Regions from separate parts of the Novibacillus thermophilus genome, predicted to be linked through region 2. Evidence: riboswitches for the same ligand, from Rfam matches in the RefSeq annotation. Region 2 holds a riboswitch; each other region holds the start of a gene.
The links. Region 2 has a riboswitch for S-adenosylmethionine ahead of B0W44_RS08655 (methionine ABC transporter ATP-binding protein). Riboswitches for the same ligand answer to the same signal wherever they lie in the genome.
Positions count from the first base shown of each region.

Region 1 (5,678 bases), 1.1 Mb from region 2:
GTTGATGATACAAACTTGACATAATGTTAACCACCTTTCTCCCAGGAAATAAACCTAAAGTTCCTTCAGTTTGAGGGCACCTATAAGTCCGAGAAGGGCCAAGGAGATCAAATAAGTACTGACAGCAAACGCAGAATCAAAGTTGTCGACTAAAAAGGTGCTGATCATCGGTGCGATGCCACCCCCGAGGACCGCTCCGATTGCATAAGCAACCGATGAACCGCTGTACCGCAGGCGGGCTGGAAACGAACTTGCGACAAATGATGCGAGGGGGCCGTACATGGCACCAAACGTGAAAAACGCGAACGCTACCGCAGTCACAATGAGGAAAGGCTGTTTGCTGTTGACCAGGACAAAATATGGAAATGCCCATACCACCAAAGAGAGGACACCGACGACATACACGTTCTTGGCTCCGACGATGTCTGAAAAGTGTCCGAAAAGGACTACGGCAAGTGCCGCCGCAATGCCGCCGAGCACAGTGGCATTGGTTAGCAGATTCTGATCGAGGTTTAAATACGTCGATCCATACCCGATAAAAAACGTACTGAACGTGTAAAACGCAGCGAACATCACAATGTTCACTAAGATGGCCCAGAGGATCGTTTTAGGGTAGGTGCGAAGCGATTCGAGCACAGGAGCTTGGGACACATTTTCGTCTTTTAGAACTTTTTGAAACTCTGGTGATTCCAGAACGCGTAAACGGGCGTACAGTCCGACGATGACTAGGCCCAAGCTGAAAAGGAACGGAATGCGCCATGCCCACGAAAAAAAGGCGTCACCGGATACCGTGAGTAAGAGTGAAACAACGGTTGAAGAGAGTACTAAGCCGAAGGGTGAACCCAGCTGTGGGAGGCTTGCAAAAAATCCGCGTCGATCACGCCCTGCCCACTCCATAGAGAGCAAGACAGCACCTCCCCACTCTCCGCCTGCTGAGAGACCCTGTAAAAAGCGGAGAATCGACAACAAGAGCGGAGCCCATATGCCAATTGTTTCATAAGTCGGTAAAAGCCCCATAGTCGTTGTCGCGATTCCCATCATCAGTAATGTGAAAATGAGTGTCGTCTTTCTTCCAAAGCGATCGCCAAAGTGACTAAAGATAAAACTGCCAACAGGTCGTGCCACAAACCCGATGGCAAAGATTAAGAACGTCTGCATCAACCCTGCGTAAGGGTCAGAATCCGGGAAAAACAAAGTAGGAAATACGAGGGCTCCCACTGTTCCGTAAATAAAGAAGTCGTACCATTCGATGGTTGTTCCGATCACGCTCGAGATGGCGGCCCGACGTCGGTGAAGGGATGTTTCGGAAACTTCAACTGATACATCATAACTCATTCACACTCTCTCCTCTCCTGTCACTATTTCTAGGCTCGACACATACAAAAACCCCCTCTTCGATAAGAAGAGGGGTTCGCTCTGTAGCGAAACGCTCTTCTTATCTCTCGGAACGAGTTAAACTCATCCCGCAGGAGTTGGCACCTTTTTTGCACTGCGCGAGTGCAAAGAGGTTGCCGGGCTTCATTGGGCCAGTCCCTCCGCCTCTCTTGATAAGAAGCATTCACTATGAATATGTAATTGAAAAAACTTGTAATTATCCTACAACTCTATTCTCACATTGTCAAGGGGAATACGCCGTTCAGTTTAGAAAATTTTTTCTGAACTACTTTGTCCGCACCTTACAAAATTGTAAGTTTTGGTAGTTAAAATGTAAGACCAATCAATGTCAATCAGTTTCAAATTTTTCTACGATAAAAGAAGAGCCGAAAGATCGTGATACTTAAATGGCTTTTGGGAAAAAAGCGTGTGTGGTACGGGTACTAGAAATGCGTGAACGTGTTTAGGGGGAAGGGGATGTGAGCACATGGATACGGGTCGGTTTATTTGTGTCCTTCAACACTCAATTCCTGCGACGTTTCGTCTCTTTTTGGCAGTGAACTTTCTGATTTACGGAGCTGCTAAACTGACGTTCGGACAATTTGGCGTACCAACAGAAGAAATTGCCGCCATGCGAGGAGAAGGTTTTACGTTAGCTTGGACATTTTTTGGATATTCGCGCTTATATGAAATGTTTATCGGGTTAGGGGAAGTCATAGCCGCTGTCTTAATCGCGATTCCGAGGACGGCAACGTTGGGTGCCATCTGTTATTTTCCAATTGCCGTTAATATTATGATGGTCAATTATGCTTTTGATATTGGTGTTCAAGACCTCAGTACTGTTTTGATGGTTATGTGTCTCATCTTACTGTGGCTGGATCGCAAGAAACTTCTTTTGATTTTTGTAAAATCACACGATGTGGCAGAAAGAGTGAAAAAGTTATGACAAGCTTTGTCGTTTCGGAATTAATTGTGATCTTCGTTCTTACGACGTTGTATTATTTTATTAAGGATATCAAAAGCGACCATAAGAAAAAAGTATGAGTTTGTCCAAGGATAAAGGAGTGTGCGATTAGTTTTGTCATTGCGGTAGGGGAAATCAACCGCACGTATAAGGATTATAGATGATACAGCAGTTTCAGTATTGTGAGAACTTCCGAGAGAAACTCCCAATTTTTTGCTGGTACTGATCATTTTGGGAGGTTACCGACCGCCTTATACGATGCCTTCCTTTAGCTATGTCATGATGGATCAGTCATTGAGAACGTGTTGATAAGCGTAAGACACTCTATCAGACAGAAGCGTAAAGTCTCACTTGATGACACGGTCATTTTGTATAATATTGACGAAAATGTATTTAGTGAGAGGTGGGAAGTTGAGTAATCAGTTGTGGGATACGTTGTGTCAAATGTGTGACGAGGCGCGAGACAAGTGGGGGGTAAGCGCACAAGAAATAGCGGATACATTGCAACAGCATCGCAGTAACGTCAGCCGGGAATTAAACCGGCTCGTCAAACACGGTTTGGTTGAGAAAAAAGAGGGGCGCCCTGTCTTGTTCCGTGTGGCTCGTACATCAGCCGGCATCCAAGTATTCGGTCGAATAATTGGGGCAGAGGGTAGTTTTCGCGCTCCGATTGAACAGGCGAAAGCGGCTTTGCACTACCCTCCGTACGGCCTCCATACTCTCCTCTTCGGCGCGACAGGCGTCGGAAAAAGCATGTTTGCGCGTTTGATGTACGAATACAGGCGGATTTCCACCCAGCATAAAGGAGAATTTGTCACCTTCAACTGTGCTGACTACGCTCACAATCCTCAACTGTTGCTTAGTCAGTTGTTTGGCAGTGTGAAGGGATCTTATACGGGAGCGAGTCAAGACCGGCGAGGTTTGTTGGAACGGGCTGATGGCGGCATGCTTTTTTTAGACGAAATTCACCGTCTGCCTCCAGAAGGTCAAGAGATGTTGTTCACTTATTTAGATACAGGATGTTACCGCAAGCTGGGAGAAACGGAGGACGGACGACAGGCACAAGTATTCATCGTCGCGGCGACGACAGAACAACCAGATTCGGTTTTGTTAAAAACCTTTCGCCGTCGCATTCCAATGGAAATTCAACTTCCTAAGTTGGCGGACCGGCCGCTAAACGAGAGGATTGCGCTTATCCGATTGTTTTGTGAGGAAGAGGCGCGGCGGTTGAAGAAGAACATCGTATTGGAACCGGTTGCAGTGCAAGCGTTTATTGCTTATGAATGTCCGGGCAATGTCGGACAGTTAAAAAAGGATATTCAACTATCCTGTGCCCACGCCTATGCGGAACAGCGAACAGAGAAAACGTTGTATATTTTGCAGTCCCACTTGCCCTTGGAAGTCAAGAGAGGGGCACTGCGCTTACGTTATTTGCTGGAAAAGCCGGAATTGGATCATTTGATAGGAACTTGTCAGATATCAACGAAAGATCCGGAATCGACTGAAGCGGGGGAGGAAATCCCGATCCATTTCCAGATGCCGCGTGAATTGTCGGACGCTCGATATGCGGATCGTGACAATATTAGAAAAATCGTTGAGCCTCAATTGATTGATTTAGCCCATCAGCTACTGTCACGAGCGGAGGAAAAACTGGGGAAAGCGTATCCTCCCAAAGTGTACGCCGGATTGGCCATGCACATTGACGCTATGGTGAAACGGTTAAAAAAGGGAAAAATGACTTCTCCTTACAATTTAAATGAGTTAAGAAAAAAATACCCGCAAGCTTTCATAGTGGCTACCGAAAGTATGACGCTCATCGAAAAGACCCTTCAAATCGATGTACCTATGGAGGAAATTGGTTACTTGACATTGTTCTACGCTTATGACGAATCGGACAACAACTGGGAAAGGGGAACGACAGCTGTAATTGTGATGGCGCATGGAACATCGACGGCATCTTCCATGCTGTCGGTAGCACAAGATTTGCTGGACATTTCCGAAGGATGGGCCATTGATGTTCCGTTATCAATGAATCCGGAGCACGCATTCGAGAAACTAAAAGATCTGGCGGTCAAAGTGGATACAGGTCGCGGTGTTTTACTGTTAGTTGACATGGGATCATTGGAGAATTTTGGCGCTCTCCTCAGTGAAGAGACAGGGATCGTGACGGCAACGATTAAGCGTGTGAGTACCCCGCTCGTGATTGAAGCTTTACGAAAGGCCAATCTTGGCCATACATTAGAGGAGATTGTAAACTCCATAAAAGCCAATGAGGATCAGTCTAATGTTATGGTACGTCCCCCTGTCTCATCTGAGTCCGGTGAGAACGCCCGATATGTCATCATGCTTTGCTGCTTGACAGGGACGGGGGGTGCGGAACAGTTAGAGCAACTGGTGAAGGAACATATTCACTTATCCGGAGGTGTGTTATTGCAAACAGTTGCAGCAGGAGAATGGAATGAAATCGCCAAACAGTTAAAACAAAACCGACAGCGTGTAGTGGCTGCCATCGGATTGTGGCAAGGGGAAGACTCGGTTCCGTTGTCCATGTCTCCTTCGGATATATTACTCGACAGTGAATGTGAACGTTTGCAACGCTTCGTCAACTTGTGGGAACAGCGCTTTTCCCTCTATCAAAAGATGAAATCTTCGTTAGCGGTCAATATGAAGAGCGATCAAGTAGATATGTTGCTGGAACAGTTTCTCGATTGGTTGGAGGAAATTGAACAAAAAGCGGGGGAATACGTAACGGAAGATACATTTGTCGGGGTCGCGATGCATTTTGTATGTTTGGTGGATCGTCTTAAGCAAGGTGAGCGATATGAAGGTAGAGGGGATAAGGCGGCAGAACCTCCGAAGACACGACTGGCCAAAGCAGTTCTGAGACATTTGAGTGAGCTAGAACGACAGACTCGTGTTGTGATGCCATCGTTCGAGAAAAGTATTTTTGTATCTATGTTTAATTGTGAAACCTTCAGTGTGTAATATGCTGTTACACAGTTTACACAGCAAAACAGCAGTGGGTGAGAAAACCGTGCTTTTAGGATATTGGCACGGTTTTTGCTTTTTTACTTTTGGGAGGGAAAAAACAGGGGAGGCTTTAGCATGAAGAAGGGTCAGCGATTTCTCAACATGAACAAGACGGTATTGAGTGTTTGTGTCGTAATCGTGCTGCTGATCACGTGCATCGCCGCTTGGAATCCGGTGACGGCGAAAAAGACGGTTGAACCGGCAAAGCAAGGGCGAGTAGTCCCTGGGATAGAGGTATTCTTGGAAAGGCATGCGGACTGGGTCAAAGGAAAAAAGGTGGGGCTGATTACAAACCCGACAGGCGTTAACC
Region 1 covers NZ_CP019699.1:681,139-686,816, forward strand. Annotated here, with positions in the region: gene B0W44_RS03380 (acyl--CoA ligase family protein) at 1-22, opposite strand, end outside; gene B0W44_RS03385 (MFS transporter) at 55-1,335, opposite strand; SAM riboswitch class I at 1,433-1,554, opposite strand; gene B0W44_RS03390 (hypothetical protein) at 1,862-2,320, shown strand; gene B0W44_RS03395 (sigma-54-dependent transcriptional regulator) at 2,750-5,323, shown strand; gene B0W44_RS03400 (exo-beta-N-acetylmuramidase NamZ family protein) at 5,444-5,678, shown strand, end outside.
Region 1: it holds a riboswitch for S-adenosylmethionine, as region 2 does, so the genes downstream of both, B0W44_RS03385 (MFS transporter) here and B0W44_RS08655 (methionine ABC transporter ATP-binding protein) in region 2, are expected to answer to the same signal.

Region 2 (5,678 bases):
TCCCCTCGACAAGTTGTCCGGCACAGTGCAAAACGACATCTTAAAAGAGTACGCCGCCCGGGGCACGTATATTTATCCACCGCAAGAGTCCATGCGACTGGTGACGGATGTCGTGGAATTTTGCACGAACTGGATGCCCCGTTTCAAACCGATCAGTGTCAGCGGGTACCACATGCGGGAGGCAGGTGCGTCAGCTTCCCAAGAATTAGCCTTTACACTGGCAAACGGTATCGCCTACATCGAGTATGCTCTGGCAAGAGGGCTGAAGATCGATCAAGTGGCACCTCAGTTTTCATTTTTCTTAAGTGTACACAATCACTTTTTCGAGGAAGTGGCCAAATTCCGTGCCGCCCGCCGCTTGTGGTCCCGCTTGATGCGCGAGCGCTTCGGAGCGCGCCTTCCGCGGTCGCAACAGTTTCGGGTACACGCCCAAACCGGGGGTTCTACGTTGACTGCCGTCCAGCCCGATAACAACGTCGCGCGAGTCGCGCTCCAGTCCCTCGCTGCCGTACTCGGCGGCGTACAGAGTCTACACGCCAATGCGTCCGACGAGGCACTGGCTTTACCTACAGAGGCGTCAGTGCGGACAGCGCTGCGCACACAACAAATTATCGCCTATGAGAGCGGTGCCGCCGACACGGTGGACCCACTCGCCGGCTCGTATTTTGTTGAGGAATTGACGGACCAGTTGGAACAGCGAGTCCAGGACTATTTGGACGAAATCGAGGGGCAGGGGGGAGCCGTTGCCGCCATTGAACGCGGGTATGTTCAACAGACAATTCAGGACGGCGCCTATCGCCATCAGCAAAAAGTGGAACGCGGTGAGGAAGTCGTCGTCGGTGTAAACCGGTTTGTCGGCGAAGAAAACGGGGAGATCTTTTTGCACCAATCGGATCCGAGGCTGGAACAGCGACAAAAGCGATTTCTACAACAACTGCGCCGATCCCGGGACAATGTGCGCCTACGGCACGTCCTCTCGCAGCTGCAGTTGGCAGCTTCAGGAAACGAGAATGTGATGCCTTTCATCATCGACGCCGTGAAAAGCGGGGCAACCGTCGGTGAAATATGCGACACGCTGCGAGAAACATACGGGGAATACGATTCGTCTTGAGACGTCAGCCCCCTTTTCGGCTCGCCGTACGGACTGGCTGCCGGGGTGTGGACCGAAAATGTGAAAAACGCTCACTACATCGCCAGTCGGCTAAAGGCCGGGACGGTGTGGGTCAATTGCTACAACGTAACCGATCCGGCCTCTCCTTTCGGCGGTTACAAACAGTCTGGCTTCGGCCGTGAAATGGGGTCGTACGCCCTTGAAAACTATACAGAAGTCAAAAGTGTCTGGATTCATTTGAAATAGGCTGTGATGAGGAAGGGGGCTCGAGGAGCCTCGCCCTTTGGCAGGGCGCTTCTGAAGATGAGAGAGGACGTTGTCGATTCTGTAAAAGGTTGGGAGGAGTAGAAACGGAAAACTTTTAAAAAAACCTGTTGTCCCTTCTCTCATATCGTGGTAAAATCTTTTCAGCTTAACTTAATACAAACTAGACATCTCTTATCCAGAGAGGTGGAGGGACTGGCCCGATGAAACCCGGCAACCATTTGCGCCCTCACGTGCAAAAAGGTGCTAATTCCTGCAGGTGTCGACCTGGCAGATGAGAGAGGACGTTTACCTTTGCTGTAAAACCCTTTTTCTCTGCGAAAAAGGGTTTTTTAGCTGTTAAAGGGAGGGAGACACGTGATTCAGTTAAAGGGCATTCGTAAGCACTTTAAGACGGCTGCAGGGACAATCCGAGCTGTAGATGACATAGATCTGACGGTCGAGCCCGGAGAAATCTTCGGGATTATCGGCTACAGCGGCGCGGGAAAGAGCACCTTGATCCGGACGATCAACTTGCTGGAACCGCCGACCGCCGGAGAAGTGAGGGTGGGGGAGCGCGTTTTTACCCAGTTGTCCGGACGCGAACTGAGGGAAGCGCGGCGGGAAATCGGCATGATTTTTCAGCAGTTCCATTTGCTGTGGTCCCGTACGGTCAAGGAGAACGTCCGCTTTCCGCTGGAAATCGCCGGCGTTGGGAAGGCCGAAGCCGATGAGAAAGTCAGGCACATGCTCGAGCTTGTCGGCCTGACGGACAAGGCGGACGCTTACCCGGCGCAACTGTCCGGCGGGCAGAAGCAGCGGGTCGGGATTGCGAGGGCGCTGGCCAATGACCCGAAAGTGTTATTGTGCGACGAGGCGACGTCAGCCCTCGATCCGAAGACGACGGACGACATACTCCGTTTACTCCAAAAGATTAATCGCGAGTTGAATCTGACGATCGTCCTCATCACCCACGAAATGCACGTTATCCGCAAAATTTGCCATCGCGTGGCGGTCATGGAAAACGGGCGTTTCGTCGAAAGCGGACCGGTGTCCGACGTGTTCCGCCGGCCGAAAAAAGAAATCACGCGTCGGTTCGTGCGGGACGTGGCCGGGTTGGAGGAAGAAGCGAAAGAAGCCCTTGACCTTTCCTTTCGTGATATGTTTTCCGGACGGATCCTCAAGTGCACATTTTTCGGGACAGAGGCGAAACAACCGGTCATCAGTCGCTGTATCCGCGCCTGTGAGGTCGATCTCAGCATTTTGCAGGGACAAGTGCGTCAAGTCAACGACACGGCCTACGGCACGCTGTATGTACACGTTGACGGATCTTCGGAGCAGGTGGCGCGAGTCGTGGACTTTTTGCGGGGGTCAGACGTCGAAGTGGAGGTGTTAGACAGTGGATTTCCTTCTGCCTAACGTCCAATGGGATTTGCTGTTGGCTGCGACGTGGGAGACAGTGTACATGATGGTCATCTCCACTTTTTTCACCGCTTTGTTCGGACTCCCACTCGGGATTGCCCTCGTCGTGATGGAAGAGAAAGGCCTGTGGCCACTGCCGTGGTTGCAGCGCCTCGTTGGCTTCGGCGTCAACCTGTTTCGCTCCATTCCGTTCATCGTGTTGGTCGTGTGGATGATACCCGTCGCCCGAATGTTGGTCGGCACGTCCCTCGGTCCGACGGCGGCGTGCGTGTCGTTAGTCGTTGGTGCCGCACCGTTTTACGCACGGCTGGTAGAGACGTCGCTCAGGGAAGTGGACAAGGGCGTCATCGAAGCGGCAAGGGCCATGGGGGCGACCCGCTGGCAGATCATTCGCAAGGTGTATATACCCGAAGCGTTGCCGGGATTAGTTGCCGGGATTACGGTCACGTGTATCACGCTCGTCAGTTATTCGGCCATCACCGGAATACTCGGCGGGGGAGGCCTCGGCGATCTCGCCTACCGCTTTGGCTTTCAGTCGTTCCAGACCGACGTCATGGTGCTGGCGACGGCGGTTCTCGTCCTCATGGTGCAAATCATACAGAGTGTCGGGGACCGGGTGGTGCAAGCCATTGATAAAAGGTAGTCCCTCGGGATCTGTCAAGCGGGCCTTTTTCCGGACACATGTTGCCACTGGCACGTGTCATCAAAAAAAAGGGAGGAGTTTCACGATGTTGAAATGGCTGAAATACGCAAGTACACTGTTTGTCGTCTTCGCCTTGGCAGCTTGCGGCAGCGGGGCGAGTGACGGAGGTGGCGATTCGGCGGGTGAAGAAAGCGGTGAAAACAGTGCCGAACGTACGGAGGAGACGATCCAGTTAACGGTCGGGGCGACGGCAGTGCCTCACGCCGAAATTTTGGAGCACGTGAAGCCCATCTTGGCTGAACAAGGTGTGGAACTGGAGATCAAGACATTCCAGGATTACGTCCTGCCGAATAAAAACCTAGTCGAAGGGGAGCTGGATGCGAACTACTTCCAGCACATCCCGTGGATGGAATCGTCCAATGAAGAAAACGGATGGAACATTGTCGACGTTGTCGGCGTGCACATTGAGCCCCTTGGCGCGTACTCGGACAAGTACGAATCGATTGAAGAAATTCCAGACGGTGCGACCGTCGCGGTTACGAATGCCTCGGGAGAGCAAGACCGCTTTGTCCGCCTGTTGGAAGCGAATGGACTCATCACGTTGTCTGAGGGCGAGGGGGACAAGACGCTTCAAGACATCGTCGAAAACCCGAAAAACCTTCAATTCGAACAAGTGGAAAACGCGATGTTGCCCCGTGTCCTGCCTGACGTAGACTTGGCGATCATCAATACGAACTACGCTTTGGAGGCCGACCTCAATCCGGTGGAGGACGCCCTGTTTATCGAAGGCAAAGACTCACCTTACGTCAACGTACTGGCAATAAACGAGGGAGACGAAGACAAACCGGGCATTCAAGAGCTGGCTGACGCCTTGACGTCTGACGACGTTCGGCAGTTTATGGAAGAAAAGTACGATGGCGCGGTTGTTCCCGCCTTTGAGTGATGCCTAGCACACTTCCTTCATAAAGTTCCATTCTCCGACGCATGCTATAGGAAGACGTTGGCAGAATGGAGGATCGCGATGAAACATGACCACAACGTGGTGAAAGACAATTGGACCCAGCTCGCCCTGCAAGATTACAAACAAGGCTTGGGGGCGTTTAGCGAGCGAATGCCTGAACTGGTGGGAAGTTTCAACCGCTTCACGGAGGAGTGTTTTAAACCCGGGGAGCTGGATGAAAAAATGAAGCACCTGATGGCGTTAGCTGTGGCCGTCTTTGCCAACGATGAGTACTGCATCATCTACCACGCGAAAGGTGCCCTCGACCAAGGGGCGTCTGAAGGGGAGATCATGGAAGCCGTCGGTGTAGCCGCAGCGTTCGGTGGCGGAGCGGCCATGGCTCAAGGCGTCACACTCGTGCAGGACGCCGTACACGAACTGCAGCAACAACGTGAGGTGCACTGAAGCCAATTAAAACCCCGTGATGCGAAGCGAAAGCATCCCGGGGTTTTTGTTGTGGCTAAAGGGAGGTCTTCGGATATCAAAGGATCGGGGTGCAATCTTATATCGCCGTATCCCTTGCCGCGGCTCAGTTGGCAGGAGGAGATCCTACGGTCATTGACGTCCTTTCTCTGTGATTGCAGCAGAGGAGAGGCCGTGTTACGATAACCGACATCACACAAAAGGGAGTGTTTTCGTATCGCGACCAAACCGAATGCGACTCATTCGATCGAAGCTGCGATGTTTCAAGCTTACGGTGTGACGTTTGAGCAGTACTGCCTCGAACTGGACACCCGAATCGAAGTCGAACGACTTCGGGAAGAAGACTATAAGCAGTCCAACGCTATCGTCAGCCAATACAACAGCCAAAGCCATAAAAGGTGAGCACCAACCGGGCTGGATCGTCATCCGGCCCGCCTTGATGCGAAAAGGTGCAGAAACAACGCGACACATGCACGCAGGTGACCGTCTATGAAGTATCCGCGATGGCGAAATCATTTTTCGCTTTACCTTGAATTGGGATATGTTATACTTTACAATGATAATAATTCTAAATTAGAAACCACAGTGGGGACATCGGCGGCAGATGCCCGACTGTCGTCATGACGATACTACCATGACTACACTATAGAACAATGGAGGAATGCAACATGTCAAGTGCTCCTAAATTAACGATAGAGGATTTGCACGCCTCAGTTGAAGATAAGGAAATACTCAAAGGAGTGAATCTCGAAGTCAAAGGCGGCGAAATTCACGCCATCATGGGGCCGAACGGTACGGGGAAAAGTACCCTCGCATCAGCCGTGATGGGTCATCCG
Region 2 covers NZ_CP019699.1:1,734,518-1,740,195, forward strand. Annotated here, with positions in the region: gene B0W44_RS08645 (acyl-CoA mutase large subunit family protein) at 1-1,111, shown strand, start outside; partial or broken gene B0W44_RS08650 (aldehyde dehydrogenase family protein) at 1,133-1,357, shown strand; SAM riboswitch class I at 1,547-1,656, shown strand; gene B0W44_RS08655 (methionine ABC transporter ATP-binding protein) at 1,733-2,773, shown strand; gene B0W44_RS08660 (methionine ABC transporter permease) at 2,754-3,419, shown strand; gene B0W44_RS08665 (MetQ/NlpA family ABC transporter substrate-binding protein) at 3,505-4,362, shown strand; gene B0W44_RS08670 (carboxymuconolactone decarboxylase family protein) at 4,441-4,824, shown strand; gene B0W44_RS18100 (YuzK family famiily protein) at 5,101-5,244, shown strand; gene sufC (Fe-S cluster assembly ATPase SufC) at 5,511-5,678, shown strand, end outside.

Region 3 (5,678 bases), 750 kb from region 2:
AAAGGAATAGTAGTCAACACGGAACCGATACAAAAATTGTACGGAGAAAATGGATACCTGGAAAAAGTTGCGTTTGCTTCAGGCTTGGAAATCAAAAGGAGTGGTGGGTTTATTGAACTATCATTTTATCGCCCTAATCAATTTGCTGAACACCTCGGTATTGAAATACAGGAGAACGGACAGATTGTAACAGATGATTTTGGGCGCACCTCACAAAAAAATATTTATGCCGCTGGTGAGTTCGCACAATTCGCTCCTTCTTCGTTAATAATTTCTGCTGCAGAAGGTCATAAGGCGGGAGTAGCTGTAAATGCTGATATGACGGATGAGAGATTTTCGCTATTAACATAAAGCGAGCCATTTCAAAATCCTCGGTTAGAATGGAGTTGTCGGAAAATACAAGTGCCCCATCATCAAGTGCGGTGGGACAATGGTACAAGTTAAGTCGCATAAATCACCCACCGATGCTTACCGCAGTCGGTGGGTGATCCTCTTCAACGTACTGACTTCGCCGCCTCACGGGACAAATGTGAACCGAGTCTTTTTGCTGGATGATTACTAGGTAAACGAACCCTGCCCTTTCCAAACATGTTTTCACGTAAAGTTGTTGCCTCATACTCCGTCCTATGAATCCCGCGGCTTTGCAGCTCCGGAACGACATAGTCCACAAAATCGCGGAATGTTCCGGGGGAAATGGCTTGAATGATATTAAATCCGTCAACGTCACCTTCTACCGCCATAGACTCAAACTGATCCGCTATTTGTTCCGGTGTCCCAACGACTTTCCAGGCTCCGATACCGAGACCGTGATGTGTAACGGCTTCCCGCACCGTCCATTTCTTCTCTGGGTTGACAGTAGTATATTGATGGAGAAAACCCCGAGATGCATTCGTTTCCAAGTTTTCAACGTATTCATCAGGATTATAATGGGAGAAATCAACTCCCGTATGTCCCGACAAAAGCGCGAGTGTTCCTTCATAACTGACATACTGTTTCAATTCCTCGTACTTGGCCTTTGCTTCTGCTTCGGTAGCGCCCACGATAGGGACGACCCCGGGAAAAATGAGGATATCTTCCGGACGACGACCAAACTTCTTAGCCCTGCTGCGTATATCCGTTGAAAAAGCTTTTAATTCCGCTATGGTATTCTGGGTCGTCGTAAAAACAGCTTCTGCATGTTTTGCCGCAAAGTCGCGCCCCCTAGAAGAAGAGCCTGCTTGGAACAACACGGGGGTCCTTTGTGGAGAAGGTTCGACTAGGTGAATACCGGGCACGCTAAAGTATTCCCCTTTATGTTGAATGGGATGAACTTTTTCAGGATCAGCATATACGCCGATTTCCTCGTCTGCCATGACCGCATCTTCTTCCCAACTGTATTCCCACAATTTATAGACCACATCCATATACTCTTCTGCTCGTTCATAACGTTTGTCATGTTCAATTCTGGTCTTTAATCCCTGATTGACCGCCTCGCTCTCCAAGTAGGAGGTCACAATATTCCAGGCTACACGTCCTTTCGTCAAATGGTCCAACGTGGAAAACTCTCGCGCCAATTTGTACGGTTGTGTATAAGTAGCCGAATAAGTCGCTGCAAACCCCAAATATTGCGTGTTCGCAGCCATCGCAGAAATCTGAAGCAAGGTATTGTGAAGCGGAACTTGGACAGCGTTACGGATTGCCGGTTTGTAACTGTTTTGATATACATCGTAAACACCACTTACATCTGCCAGAAAGATAGCATCGAACTTTCCGCGTTCTAGAAGATGAGCCATCTCAATCCAGTAGGAGAGATCCCCATGTCGATAACCTTGATCTGCCGGATGTCTCCACAATCCTGGTGAATGAGGAGCAACCGAATTTTGGGTAAAACCATTCAAATGAATCTGCTTTTTCATTTGAGCAGACCTCCAGGTACAACATCGTCTAAACGACCAAAGCTTTTTGCTCTTTCACGGTCCGAATGAACGAATACAATTCTTTTTTTACTCGTTGCAAAACCTCTTGATTGACAATGGGGTTTGTTTCGTTCTCACGATCAATCTGTTGGTCGAGCAAGTAAACACCTTGTAAGTTTTGCGCTTTTAACGCAGTTAGCAGCGGCTTTAAAGCAAAATCAACGGCTAACAAGTGAGCCAAACTCCCCCCAACCATGATCGGAAGGGTTGGCTTATGTTTCAAAATATCCTGCGGAAGCAAATCAAATAACGCTTTAAGCACACCCGAGTAAGACGCTTTGTAGACAGGGGAGCCGACAATGAGTCCCTTGGCGTTTTTAATTGATAGTGCTATGTCCTCAATCGACGGACTGTCATACCGCGCGTAGACGAGATCTTCTGGTTTTAAGTTTCGAACTGAAATTTGGATTGTCGACAGTCCTTCCTGTTCTATCAAAGAACAGAGAAATTTCAGGACACACTCTGATCTCGAATGTTCAGATGGGCTTCCCGATATCGTGATAACGTCGCTCATTAACTTGCACTCCTAAAATTTTTTTGGTGATAGACTGCTCCTAATCGCGTGACGTCAAGAGACAGACGGGTTCTTAGGGCATCCGACACGTGGCATGCCATTTGTACTCACAGTGCACTGGCTCAAGCTCTGTACCGCATTCAATGCCTTAAACGAATCAGTGACTAATTTACCTAGCTCGAATGGTAAGTACAGAAGACGATCGATCACCCCCTTAAAATGAACTTATCCAATTTTGATACTAGGATTTACGGAAACAACGTAATAACGAACTGTTTCCATCCCACGAACACCCTTTACCCCGGAAAAGTTAAAACCTCTTCCGATTCGGAAGAGGTTTTTGTATAAACAAACGATCAACTCTTCCTCATCTTTCAGACCTTCACAGTCTGCTGGAATTGGCACCGTTTACTTTGGGCAAGTAATGGTTGCCGCGGGTTCATCGGACCAGGTTCCTCCCCCGACTCTTGATAAGGAATGTTTGTTATGTAATTTTAGGTCTTTTTATGGTAGCTTAAGGTTTATCGTCTGTCAAGCATTTTTTGTCAACTTTTAATTTTCATGAAGGTAGCTAAATACCTTTCCCTGAACATCAGCAAGTCACCTCTAGTGCTTGAAACGGATCTGGTCACAAGCAGACCATTTCTGCATTGAGACGTTGAATTCCTTTTTAAAACGATGTTACTTCTTCATAAGGCGTTGTATCTGCTGGCCTGACATGTCTGAGTTTCCAAATGATGATCGTCATTAGAACAAACAAACCGATGGCAGCTAATCCGTATATAGCTTGAATCACATCACTGAAAAAACCGTTAAAACGTATATCACAAACATTCTCGGTAAAATGAAGGTACAGGATCGCACACAAGCAGCGATTTATGCGCTGAAGCATCACTGGATTGAACCATGACGTACAACGAGTTGGTCGGTGTTGGGAAAATAAGATTCTTGGTCAACGACTGTTTTTCTTCTGGTCTCAACGGGAACATTCTGCTTCAAGGGGTGCGGGCGTACAACAGGTCGAGCCTAAGGCCCGACCTGTGTCACCCCCACCACATGTCTGTCGGTTCCTCTTTCATGAGAATCGATTGCAAATTACGGACTGCACGGGTAAGTCCTTCCTCGATGGACATGAGCGGGTCCTCGTGTTCAATACTGACGACATAGTCATAGCCGTACGTGCGTAAGGCACTCATCATGTCTGACCATTCTTTCAAGTCATGACCGTAGCCGACGGTGCGGAACGTCCAAGCCCTCGTTTTTACGTGACTGTACGGTTGCATGTCAGTGAGACCGTGCATGTTGACGTTATCTTGATCAATGTACGTGTCTTTGGCGTGGAAATGATGGATCGCGTTCGCTTCTCCCAATATCCTAATCGCTGCCACCGGTTCGATGCCTTGCCACCACAGGTGACTCGGATCTAAATTGGCCCCGACAGCTTCGCACGTAGCCTCGCGCAGTTTCAACAGTGTATAAGGTGTGTGGACGAGAAAGCCGCCATGCAATTCCAACCCGATTTTGACATTGTGGTTCTGTGCGAACTGTCCCCACTGTTTCCAGTACGGAATAAGCTTTTTTTCCCATTGCCACTTCAGTACGTCGCTGTACTCGGTCGGCCACGGGACTACCGGCCAATTCGCGTATTTCGCTCCATCGTGATCACCTGCCGTACCCGAAAAACAGTTGACGACGGGAACATCCATCATTTCAGCCAATCGGACCGTCTTCACAAACGTGTCGTGAGACGATTGCGCCACGTCCTTATTCGGCGAGAGCGGATTGCCATGACAACTGAAGGCGCTGATTGTTAACCCGCGTGTTTGAATGGCTCGCAAATACCGTTCCCGCTCACCTTTGTTCTCCAACAACGTGTCGAGCGGGCAATGCGCATCTCCAGGATTGTTCCCTGTACCGATTTCTACCGCAGATATGCCGGCTCCTTTCACATAATCCAACATTTCTTCAAATGATAGATCTGACAACAACACCGAGAACACACCGAGTTTCACCGTGAGATCTCCTTTCCTTTTTCGAACTGGACACTTTTTCTTGATTCGCTACTTTCATAAATCGCTTCAATAATCTGTGACACAGCCATCGCTTCTTCTGGCTTGACGATGACGTCCGCCTCCCCCAAACAGGCAGAAACGAAGTTTTCCGCTTGTGCCAGGCCTGGATCGTCACAACCCGGTAACCACGGGGATTCGGTGTTAAACAACATTCCATGCTTGGTATAGTTCAATTGAAGCGGAAATACGTCAAGTCCACCTCGGTCACCTGATATGCTCAAACTTTCCACATCTTCTCGAATGTTCGCGGCCCACGACGATTCAATGAACAAGGTGACGTCGTTGGCAAACTTCACAAATCCTACCGCGTGGTCGTCAACGTCAAACGATTCGGAATCGATCTTCCCCCACTCGTTCACTTGTCCGGGCGTTTTACTCAAGGCGTTGTATGTGCTTCCCATAATTTCTAGCGGTTGCGGATGACCGATCAGCCATAATGCCAAATCTAGAAGATGACATCCGTAGTCGATCAAGCTACCACCACCTTGTAGCTCTTTTTGCGTAAATACCCCCCATCCCGGCACTTTTCGGCGGCGCAGCGCCTGCACCCTCACGACAAGGGGGTGGCCGATTTCGCCGTGCATCATCAGCTTTTTGGCAGCTTGCGATTGTTTCATAAATCGGTAGTGGTAACCGATTGACAATATTTTTTTGGTTTGTTTTGCCGCTGCGATCATGGAAGCGCACTCTTTCGTCGTCAAAGCCATGGGCTTCTCACTCAACACGTGCACATTCGCTTTCAAAGCGGCAATCGCGATGTCAGCGTGAAAGGTGTTCGGAGTACATATTGTGACAGCGTCGACCTCGTTCAGCATGTCGCGGTAATCTTCAAAGACGCGTGGAATCGAGTAAGCCCGCGCAACTTCTTCTGCCCGTTGGACGTGAATGTCGCAAATCGCCGTCACATCTACTTTCTGAGGTAACGTCATATAAGCGGGGATGTGTCGAGCCGTAGCGATACGTCCTGCGCCGACCAACCCCATCCGCAGTTTTTTCATCTAGAACACTCCGATCTGCCTTAAGTATCCGTTATCGGTCATTTAACGGATCGACCATTTTCGCGCACCACCGTTTACGAACTATAGTCTAGTCGGATCACTCGCTTTTTTTCGTTTGATTCAAGTGCGGCTAAAATAA
Region 3 covers NZ_CP019699.1:2,481,899-2,487,576, reverse strand. Annotated here, with positions in the region: gene B0W44_RS12125 (NAD(P)/FAD-dependent oxidoreductase) at 1-351, shown strand, start outside; gene B0W44_RS12120 (LLM class flavin-dependent oxidoreductase) at 495-1,895, opposite strand; gene ssuE (NADPH-dependent FMN reductase) at 1,924-2,469, opposite strand; SAM riboswitch class I at 2,834-2,946, opposite strand; gene B0W44_RS18925 (hypothetical protein) at 3,140-3,265, opposite strand; partial or broken gene B0W44_RS12110 (response regulator transcription factor) at 3,263-3,379, shown strand; gene B0W44_RS12105 (sugar phosphate isomerase/epimerase family protein) at 3,513-4,481, opposite strand; gene B0W44_RS12100 (Gfo/Idh/MocA family protein) at 4,478-5,539, opposite strand; gene B0W44_RS12095 (Gfo/Idh/MocA family protein) at 5,614-5,678, opposite strand, start outside.
Region 3: it holds a riboswitch for S-adenosylmethionine, as region 2 does, so the genes downstream of both, ssuE (NADPH-dependent FMN reductase) here and B0W44_RS08655 (methionine ABC transporter ATP-binding protein) in region 2, are expected to answer to the same signal.

Region 4 (5,678 bases), 1.4 Mb from region 2:
TTTTTAGGGACTTTCAAAGTGTTCGCCAACACGATCATCAATCCGATACCGATTAGGGTCGCCCAGGCGCCAGCAGCCATGGCGCTTTTTTCGATACCGCCGAAGTACAAGACCAGATAGGACGTAAGACCGATCACCATCGAAAATTCCGCCGCTCGAGCGTGGGCTTTTTTCTTCCCGTATACGGCATACAAAATGGGGCCGAGTGTACCGGCCGCGATACCGGATATCCCCAGCCATTGGATATCAGCCATGTAACGCGGCGGATTCAAAACGAGCAAGCAAGCCAGAATACCGGCCCCGACAGTCGCGACACGGCTCACGAGAAGAGCTGTTTTTTCTGCACGTCTTTTGCTCATCTTCAAGATTCCGCGTCGAACGAGCGCTTTTAAGAAAATATCGTTGGCGAAGACGGTGGAAATGGAAACAAACAGCCCGTCCGTCGTCGACATGGCCGCTGCCAAAATCACCACAATCATTAGGGCAGCGATCACGGCGGGGAAAACTCGGACCATGTATTCGACCAGAGCCAAATCGCTCATGACGACCTGGTCTCCCAGGTGGGCGCGGCTGTAAAATCCACCGAAGAAAACAGCCAGACAGCAAAGCTTCGTGACGACGTAGACGAAAATCATTTTACCCAGATCCCGTTCGTCTTTCACCCCAAGCACTTTGTTGAAAAGGTGAGGGGCTGAGGCAAACGCCCATTGAATCAAAAGTGCGCCTATCACTGCTGGAAGGGAGTAAAAGTAATCTGATTCGGGGTGGAAGACTCGTCCCAAGTCTGAATCTTGTGCTGTCAATTTAGCTGTGATAGCGGAAAAGGTTTCCGAGAGGCCCCCTTCCCAAAACAGAACGATACCGGAGACAAAAACGAGAAGTCCGGTCACCGCCATAAGAATGACTTGGATCGCATCGGTGTATACATCGGCGATCGCCCCTCCCACGTAGACGTAAATGATGACAATGATAGTAGTCGTCATCAGTGCGTTCCCATAGGGGATTTCGAGCAAATACTCGAAAATCCTGGCTCCGGCGACGAATTGGGCGGCGATGTAAAAAATGTTGAAAAGGAGGATGATGCTGGTCGCAATTCGCAAAAAATCGCTGGAGTAATAGTCTCCAAGCCAATCTGGCAAAGAAAGAGATTGTTGGGTCGTGTTGATTTTTCTTGCCCGCTTGGCCACCATCAACACGCCGATCGGTCCGCCACCCATGATCGCCAAAAAAAGCCAGAGGTTGGAATACCCGTATTCGTAGGACCAACCCGGATAACCCAAAAAAGCCGCGGCACTCAAATACGTTCCAGTAAAAGAAAGCCCAAGGACGACCGGTCCCAATTGACCACCGCCGATGGCAAAATCGCGGACACTCTTCGTCTTTTTTCCGCTGTAAATTCCAATTCCGAGTATAAGGACGAGGAAAGCAGCTAAACCGATCCACAAAAACAGTTGGATTTCCGTCATGTTTGAACTCCTTTATCATGAAATCGAATGGGACACTATCGCACCATTCAGCTGTTTGTAGCAACCTGGATTTGTTTTGCTGGATGGTCCTCCTGTAAGAACCGACGCCCTTTTCCGAACATGTTTTCTCTCAGCGTCACTGCTTCGTATTCTGTCCGGTAGATACCGCGTTGTTGCAATTCGGGAACGACATATTCGACGAATTCTTGGAAGGTTCCCGGTGAGTGAGCGTGGGCGATATTGAATCCGTCGACATCGCCTTCAACGGCCCATTGCTCTATTTGGTCGGCGATTTGTTCAGGTGTTCCGACAAATTTGACCGTACCGTTTCCGAGGCCATGGTTCATGACCGCTTCCCGCAACGTCCACTTTCTGGTCGGATCTTTCGTGTACAGGTTCAAATTTCCCTGGACTGCCTCTGTTTCCATGTCTTCGATGTATTGATCCGGATCAAATTTGGAGAAATCTATGCCAGTATGCCCAGAAAGCAAAGCGAGTGTCCCTTCATAGCTCACATGGTTTTTTAATTCTTCGTATTTTCGGTGCGCTTCCTCCTCTGTCGAACCGACGATCGGCAAGATAAGAGGAAAAATGAGGACACTGTGCGGGTCCCGCCCTTGTTCCTCCACGAGATTCCGGATGTTCTGGACGTAGTTTTTCAACGATTCAAGGGAATGGGATTTAATGAACACAGCTTCGGCGTGTTTGGCTGCAAATCGCTGCCCACGCGGGGATGCCCCGGCTTGGAACAAGACAGGGGTCCGTTGCGGCGACGGCTCTACCAAATGCGGTCCCGGAACATCGAAGTACGAACCGTGGTGGTTAATCAAATGGACTTTGGAGGGGTCGGCGAACACACGGTTTTTCCGGTCAAGGACGACAGCATCATCCTCCCAACTGTGTTCCCACAGTTTGTAAACTACCTCTAAAAATTCATCCGCGCGATCGTACCGGACATGTTTCGGTAAGCGCCTTTCTAAACCCAGATTCACCGCCTCGCTTTCAAGGTAGGACGTCACAATGTTCCACCCGACTCGACCCTCTGTAAGGTGATCGAGTGTCGACAATTGCCGCGCCAAGAAATACGGCTGTGAATAGGTCGTCGAGACGGTTACGGCAAAACCAATGTGTTGAGTCGAGGCAGCCAAGGCTGAAATCACAAGTAAGGGATCGTGGGCAGGTATTTGAACGGCATTCGTCACAGCTGGTTCATAACTGTTTTGATAGACGCTGTAAGTTCCGATCACATCGGCGAAAAACAGGGCATCAAATTTCCCCTGCTCGAGAATTCGGGCTATTTCTTCCCAATAGGCCAAGCGATTGTGGCGATGCCCTTCGTGTTGTTTATAGCTCCACAGTCCGGTGGAATGGGGGGATGGAGAATGTTGGACAAAACCGTTCAAATGAATTTGTTTTTTCATTGAGCAACCTTCCTTTTTAAGTGTAGTAAACAGATTAATCTAATGGGAATAATATGTTTATATGACGACAAATTTTGAGGAATCACCTTCTTTCAGACTTTTGACAATTGAAAAGCGACCTCTTGTTTAAGAGGCCGCTCACTGACTACACGAGGGTAGTAACTCTGTAGCGGAACCTCTTATATTTCAGACCCTGTCACAAGGATCTGCTGGAATTGGCACCGTTTGAGTCAATTCAATGGTTGCCGAGGGTTCATAGGGCCAGTCCCTCCCCCTCTCTGTATAAGAGTTCCGGTATTGTTGTTTTAATTTTACCTCATTTTAAAAATATTTTTTTCGACTGTCAACCCCTTATTTCAATTTGCCAAAGGTCAATGAACACAAAGGACCATGCCTTGATCCGGGTTGTACGACTAACCTGGGAATAAAATGGTTTGACAAAGGGAATTTTTCTTCGAAGAACGCTATGTCTAATAGTCTATATACATCAAAATGATAGAGCACAAAGCCCGAAAACAACCAGTAATATCGAACTATTAACAAAAATTTGAAGAAATTAGCATAAAAGTAAAGAGATTGATTCCTCACATTTTTTATGGTTTGTCCTACAATTGGGATGGGAGTGGACGATGAACCCGCTCTGTAAGCACATTTACATGCCGATCCCGCTAGAAGTCATTACACACTACGAATATGTCAACACATCAGACGGAGGTTCAGAGGATGACCGCTGGAATATGGAATCAACCGAGAGCGTGACTTTAGGAATTCAATCGGAAGCAGACATTCTGACAGTGGACAGGCATTCTATTAAAGGTTGGAATATGACCTAACATAAGCCAAAAAAAGGAGGTTTGAAGGAAAGCCCATCACATTTAGAAGTAAATATCGTCGTTGTAAAAAAGAGAGAGGGATTAAAGGAGGTTCACCGTACATGAAGAAGGGACGGGTTACGAGGGTTTTGTCAGTGATCGTCAGATATACATTGCTTGCCGGGATTTTATATACACCACCTGTTCAGACGGCACATGCAGCCCCAACCGATTTTTTCACTTCGTTTGAAGAAGGTGATCCGCAACCGGATTGGGAAAATACGGTCGAAACGGATGCGGAAGGCCGTAAAATGACGGAGGGCGTTGATGGCAACATTCCATTTGACGGTATTCAAGGTAACATTACAGATAAAGTTGAGCAAGTGACGGCAAGCGCCAACAATCCACCGAATGAAACGGAACAGAAGTTGATGGATCAAGACGTGAATACGAAATGGCTGGCGTTTGAGCGTACGGCTTGGATTGAACTTCAACTTTCTGAGCCGGACACGGTTGTGAAATACGCCTTTACTTCAGCGAACGACTACCCGGGCCGAGATCCTCGAGACTGGACGCTTTCCGGGTCCAGTGACGGCGAAAATTGGACGACGTTGGATACGAGAACAAATGAAGTCTTTGAAGAGCGTTTCCAAACGAAAATCTACGAGTTTGATAACGAAACCGCCTACCAATATTATCGATTTGACATTGCGAAAAATGCCGGGGATGGCTTGACGCAGTTAGCAGAAATCCAGCTATCCAACGGTATTGATGTCCCGCCGCCACCTCCTTCAGATATGAAATCTTTCACCTCAAAAGGACCTTCGAGCGCGTATGCAGCTAAGACGAACGTCGGATGGACAGGTTTGAAGGCGTTCTCGTATTCTGGAACGCATCTCACAGAAGGGCGTGCTTATTCGTATAATAAAATTTTTGATGTCGACATTCCGGTAACTGAGAATACCGAACTGTCGTATTACATTTTTCCGGAATTTACCGATAAGGATCATTTGGACTACGCGAGTACGTATGCAGCCGTCGATCTCGCATTTTCCGACGGGACCTATCTGCATGAGCTTGAAGCCGTCGACCAGCACGGGATCAAACTCAATCCACAAGACCAAGGAAATTCAAAAACTCTGTACGCGCATCAATGGAACTTTAAAAAATCAAAGATCGGAGATGTCGCAGCGGGGAAAACGATCGAGCGCATACTCATTGCCTACGATAACCCCAGAGGCCCGGCCGTATTTAAGGGGAGCATCGATGATATTAAAATCGAAGCGAATCCCGAAGAGAGAACGTATGACAGACTTTCCGAATATGTCAACACACTTCGTGGCACGCAGTCAAACGGTACGTTTTCACGGGGAATACCTTCCCTGCAGTCGCTGTGCCACACGGGTTTAATTTCTGGACGCCGGTGACGAACGCAGGGTCCAATTGGATCTATGCATATCACGAAAGTAATAATGAAGATAATCTTCCGGAAATCCAGGCCTTTGCCTTAAGCCATGAGACAAGTCCGTGGATGGGGGACCGCCAGACGTTCCAGGTGATGCCATCTGATGCAACTGGCAAACCGAGTGCCGATCGGAAAGAACGTGCGTTGCCATTCAAGCACGACAACGAAATGGCCAAAGCCCACTATTACAGCGTCACCTTTGAAAATGGCATTCAAACAGAGATGACTCCGACCGATCACGCGGCGATGATGCGCTTTACGTTTAAGGGAAACTCCTCTAACCTCATATTCGACAATGTGAGCAATAACGGTGGCATTACCCTTGATCCCGATAATAGGACCATCACAGGCTATACAGATCAGAGAAGCGGTCTTTCCACTGGAGCGACCCGGATGTTCATTTACGCGACATTCGATCAGCCGATCGTCGACAGTGGCAGATTGACCGGAGAAGGCCGCGACAACGTGACGGCCTACTACAAATTTGACACGACAGAAAATAAAGTGGTGACGA
Region 4 covers NZ_CP019699.1:3,144,329-3,150,006, reverse strand. Annotated here, with positions in the region: gene B0W44_RS15355 (sodium:solute symporter family protein) at 1-1,466, opposite strand, end outside; gene B0W44_RS15350 (LLM class flavin-dependent oxidoreductase) at 1,514-2,887, opposite strand; SAM riboswitch class I at 3,064-3,176, opposite strand; gene B0W44_RS15345 (hypothetical protein) at 3,499-3,720, shown strand; gene B0W44_RS18685 (discoidin domain-containing protein) at 3,822-5,126, shown strand; gene B0W44_RS18680 (GH92 family glycosyl hydrolase) at 5,093-5,678, shown strand, end outside.
Region 4: it holds a riboswitch for S-adenosylmethionine, as region 2 does, so the genes downstream of both, B0W44_RS15350 (LLM class flavin-dependent oxidoreductase) here and B0W44_RS08655 (methionine ABC transporter ATP-binding protein) in region 2, are expected to answer to the same signal.